Regions from separate parts of the Tessaracoccus pujii genome, predicted to be linked through region 1. Evidence: riboswitches for the same ligand, from Rfam matches in the RefSeq annotation. Region 1 holds a riboswitch; the other holds the start of a gene.

Evidence for each region. A riboswitch is a leader RNA that binds a small molecule or an ion and turns the genes downstream of it on or off. The one in region 1 is predicted to bind FMN.
Region 2: another riboswitch for FMN. It lies ahead of ribD (bifunctional diaminohydroxyphosphoribosylaminopyrimidine deaminase/5-amino-6-(5-phosphoribosylamino)uracil reductase RibD); the one in region 1 lies ahead of ACX1D0_RS07355 (ABC transporter permease).

What each region holds. Positions count from the first base shown of each region.
Region 1 covers NZ_CM137012.1:1,507,152-1,509,531, reverse strand. Annotated here, with positions in the region: gene ACX1D0_RS07360 (bifunctional [glutamine synthetase] adenylyltransferase/[glutamine synthetase]-adenylyl-L-tyrosine phosphorylase) at 1-925, shown strand, start outside; FMN riboswitch at 972-1,104, shown strand; gene ACX1D0_RS07355 (ABC transporter permease) at 1,191-2,030, shown strand; gene ACX1D0_RS07350 (ABC transporter substrate-binding protein) at 2,027-2,380, shown strand, end outside.
Region 2 covers NZ_CM137012.1:561,388-563,767, forward strand. Annotated here, with positions in the region: gene ACX1D0_RS02665 (riboflavin synthase) at 1-148, opposite strand, end outside; gene ribD (bifunctional diaminohydroxyphosphoribosylaminopyrimidine deaminase/5-amino-6-(5-phosphoribosylamino)uracil reductase RibD) at 148-1,212, opposite strand; FMN riboswitch at 1,284-1,413, opposite strand; gene ACX1D0_RS02675 (hypothetical protein) at 2,345-2,380, shown strand, end outside.

The sequences.
Region 1 (2,380 bases):
CTTGGCGCTGAGCGACCTCGCGTCGGCCACCATCGACGCCGGCCTGCTGCTGGCGCGCCGACGCGTGGACGCGCCCGAGGTGGGCGTCATCGCGCTGGGCCGCTGGGGCGGACGCGAGATGTCCTACTCCTCGGACGCGGACTGCATCTTCGTGGTCCCCGACGGCGTCGAGGGGGAGGACCTGACCCGCGCCACGGAGCTGGTGCGGCACCTGGCCGACATCGTCGGCAAGCCGGGCCCGGATCCGGCGCTGGTGCTGGACACGGACCTCCGGCCCGAGGGCAAGGGCGGGCCGCAGGTCCGCACTGTCTCCTCCTACGCCTCCTACTACGCCAAATGGGCCTCCACCTGGGAGGCGCAGATGCTGCTCAGGGCCAGGCCCGGCGCCGGGGACAGAAACCTGGCGGCCACCGTGGTGTCGGGCATCGACGGCTTCCGGTATCCGGACGGCGGGCTGCGGCCAGCGCAGGTGGTCGAGATCCGGAAGCTGAAATCCCGCATGGAGAACGAGCGGATCCCCAAGGGGGTCCCGCGGGAGCGGCACCTCAAGCTCGGCCCCGGCGGGCTGTCGGACGTGGAGTGGACGGTCCAACTGCTGCAGTTGCAGCACGCGCACGCCCACCCGGGGCTGCGCACCACCTCGACGCTGGACCCGTTGAGGCTCCTCGCCCGCCTCGACCTGCTGCAGGACTCCCAGGCCGCCCGGCTCGAGGCGGCGTGGGTGCGGGCCAGCGCGCTGCGTGACGCGATCATGCTGGTGCGTGGGCGCGCGGGCGATGCGCTGCCCGCGGACATCCGGGAGCTCGCGGCCATCTCCGTGCTGCTCGGGTACGGCCCAGGGGAGGCCTCCCGGCTGGTCGACGACACCCGTCGCCTCCTCCGCCGCGCCGGCGACGTGGTGGAGACCGTGTTCTGGGGCGGTTGAGACACCCCGTCGGGGGCCGCGGGGCCCGGTGCTACCATCGGAGGCAAACGTGTTCCGGGGTCGGTGCAAGTCCGAACCGGCGGTGACAGTCCGCGACCCCCGAGGCCCAGCAGGGCCGAAGGGTTGACTCGGTGGAATTCCGAGACCGACAGTCAGAGTCTGGATGGGAGGAACACGCGCCACGACGGCGCGCGCACGTCAACTGCGCGCACTCACGCCGTCGTCCCTGCGCGTACCCCGGGACCTGAATCGAAGGACCGGGCAGATGACCATCCAGGAGCGGCGGCGGGCGCGCACCCTCGCGCATCTCGGCGTGTGGTCGGCCTACCCTGCCCGCACCCGCCCCGCGGTGGGGGGCTGGAGGACCACGGTCGCGGCCTTCGCGGCCGTGCTGCTGCTCTGGTGGGCGGTCACCGCGGCCGGGCTCGTCGCCCCGCTCTACCTGCCCAACCCGGTCGACGTCGCGGCCCGCCTCGTGACGCAGGCCACCACCGGCGTCGCCTGGCGGTACCTTGCGCCCACGCTCGGTGCGGCGCTGCTGGGCGCCGTCCTGGCCATCGCCGTGGCCATCCCGCTCGGCGTCGTCATCACCCACTCCCGCCTCCTGGCGGCCGTGGTCGAGCCCTTCGTCGCCATCTCCCAGACCGTCCCGCTCGTGGCCATCGCCCCGCTGCTGGTGCTGTGGATCGGCTACGGCACCGTGCCCATCGCCGTGCTGTGCGCCATCATTGCGTTCTTCCCCATCGTCACCACGACGGTGGTGGGCCTGCGCTCGCTCGACATGCGGGTGGTGGAGAACGCGCTCCTCGACGGGGCCACCGCGTGGCAGCGCCTCGTGCACATCGAGGGACCCATGGCCGCCCCGGCCATCCTCGCCGGCGTCCGCGGAGGAGTGGTGCTTACCATGACCGGCGCCGTCGTCGGCGAACTCGTCATGGGCGGCGCCGGCCTAGGCACGCTCCTCACGCTCACCAGGGAGGCGGCAGACACAGCCGGACTGTTCGCCGTCGTCGCCTGGATCAGCCTCACCGCACTCACCCTGCACGGCCTCGTCCACGTCGCGGAACGCGCCGCCGTCGCCAGACTCCAAGGAGAAACCTCATGATCGCTCGTCGTTGCCTGCTGCTGGGCGGGATCGCCGCCGCCGGCGCCGTCGGACTCGCCGGATGCAGCCGGCCCGACGCCCGCCTGGCCGACGGCGCGCTCACCGTGGGACTCACCTACATCCCCAACGTGCAGTTCAGCGCCTTCTACCTCGGCGTCGCGCAGAGCATCTTCGCCAAGCACGGCCTCGACGTGACCCTGCGGCACCACGGGCAGCAGGAGGATGTGTTCGGGGCGGTGCTGGCGCGCGAGGAGCACGTCGTGTTCGCCTCCGCCGACGAGGCGATGGTGGCCGCCGCCAACGGCCAGGACCTGCGCACGTTCGCCACCAGCTACCAGACCTACCCGTTG
Region 2 (2,380 bases), 950 kb from region 1:
CGGTCAGGCAGCAGCCGTTGACCGCGATCGAGTCACCCGGCGCCGAGTCGCTCGTGACCATGGGGCCGTCGATGGTCAGGCGCAGCGCATCCGGGTAGGGCTCGAGGGCCACCACGTGCCCCAGTTCTTCGACGATTCCAGTGAACATCAGCATTCTCTTTCAAGGGGGGTTGGAGGGATCGGGCGTAGGGTGAGCCGCAGATTGGGTGGGTCGCCAGTCTCGAGCGGCGGCAGGGTGGTGGCGTCGACGAGGGTCAGGTGCACTGCGTCGCCGATGCTGGATATGCCGAGGCCGCCGATCACGGGGCTGCCGGCTCCCAGAAGCTTGGGTGCCACATAGGCCACCACTTCGTCGATCAGGCCCTCGCGGAGGAACGCGGCCGCCAGGGTCGGTCCGCCCTCGAGGAGCGCATGCCGGCGTTGCCGGCGGTGCAGCTCTGCCAGCGCGGCTCGTGGGTCGCGGGTGCGCAGGTGCAGCGTCTCGGCCGCGTCGTCGAACACCCGGCTCCCCGGGCGAAGATCCCGCAGCCCCATGACCAATCGCAGCGGTTGGGTCCCGACCAGGGCGCCGTCGCGGTCGCGGACCGTGAGGTGAGGGTCGTCCACGGCCACGGTGCCGGTCCCGGCGACGATGGCGTCGCACCGGGCGCGAAGCCCGTGCGCGTCCGCACGTGCCGCGCCTGAGGACACCCAGCGCGAGCTGCCATCGTCGGCCGCGGTGCGCCCGTCGAGCGTCGCGGCGAACTTCCACGTCACGTACGGTCGGCCCTGGGTGACGGCGAAGGTCCAGTGGTGGTTCACCTCGGCCGCGTCGTCAGCGAGGAGGCCGCCCTCGACGTCGACGCCCGCGTCACGAAGCCGCCTGCCCCCGCCGGCGGCCTCCGGGTTGGGATCGGCCTGCGCGAAGACCACCCGCCGCACCCCGGCCGCGATCAGTGCCTCGGCGCACGGTCCCGTCCTGCCCCAGTGATTGCACGGCTCCAGCGTGACGACCGCCGTCGCACCCTCAGCAAGGTCGCCTGCTGCGGTGAGCGCGTCGATCTCTGCGTGCGGCGTGCCCGCTCCGCGGTGGTGCCCCTCGGCGATGCGACGCCCCTCGGGCGAGATCAGCACGCAGCCCACGCGCGGGTTCGGTCCGAGCGGGGCGTCGTCGGCGACGGCCAGATCGAGGGCGCGCAGCATGGCGGCCAGTTCTGCCGGTGATTCAGTCACGGCGCCCCACATCCCATTTCGGGCGCGCTCGGGGGCACACGATCAGGCGGCAGATAGGCTGCCGCCGACCGTAGCGTGCGCTTCCCATCCGGACTTTGACCGTCGGTCCAGGAGTTTCACCTGGTCAACCGGCCAAACAGGTTGGCCGGGTCGCGGACTATCACCGCCGGTGCGGAATTTCACCGCCCCCAGAGCACGCATACGTGTATCTGAGGCCAAGAATGCATCCGCGATCCCCGGCAGTCAATTCCGGGCTGTCGACCGCGGCGCACAGTACCGGCTATGTACCGCCAACGCCGTGAACAACTTCTGTGCTGAGATCGAGATCGTCGGCTGAACACGACCTGCTCCTTGGTCTGACGGGTCTTCTGCCTGACCTCCCGGGGCCCGCTCGGCGTCGCCGTGCAGCTGCGACGCCGAGGCCGGTTGTGGCGGCCGTGCCAAGTGCAGCTGATCGCGAGAACGCACTCTTCCGCCGCGCGGACGGACCAGTGGAGTGTTGACCCAGCGGTGGTTGCCGCCGCGGTGGCCAAGCCACTGTGCCGGGGGCATCCAAGGTCCGCGGAGGCGGGACGCGAGTGCGGCGGTCCACGCTCAGGAGGCAGACCAGCGGGTGCCACTGGGGGCACGTAACCGCGCCTTCAGGTTCGGTACCTGGCGGCCCTGTCCGCGGAGGCGTGCCGGTAGTGGGGGTGGCCTGTGACCGGGTTGAGCGTGGGTAGCTGCACTGGGGCCCCGCCTCCGCGGCCGGGGATCGGGTTGTACACCCGTGCCGGCGGCCAGGGCTTCGACGGGAGGTGCGGCGGCTCGCGCGTGACGGGGGCGCGCGTCGGCACGGGTCTGAACGTGCTCGACGTAACTACATTTCAAGGGTTCGGGTGCCCAGTTCGCAGTAATCCACTGGATGATTGTCGTCTCGGACACATTCCCACGGGAGAGGACCGGCTACTTCAGAAGGCGCAGATCTGCCGCGCCGCATCAGGCACCCTGTGGCTGCCTGATGCGACCTCGTCCTTGACCAAACCTTGTCCGAGTCCTGTTCTTTGCTTTACCCGACCAGTTGAGACTAGGCAGTGGGGCCACGCGCGCACGCCGCGCCGTCTGGTGACCGTTTCGACGATGGGAGTGGGCCGTGTGGTCTGAAGAGTTCTCGATATTTGGTGTGGGG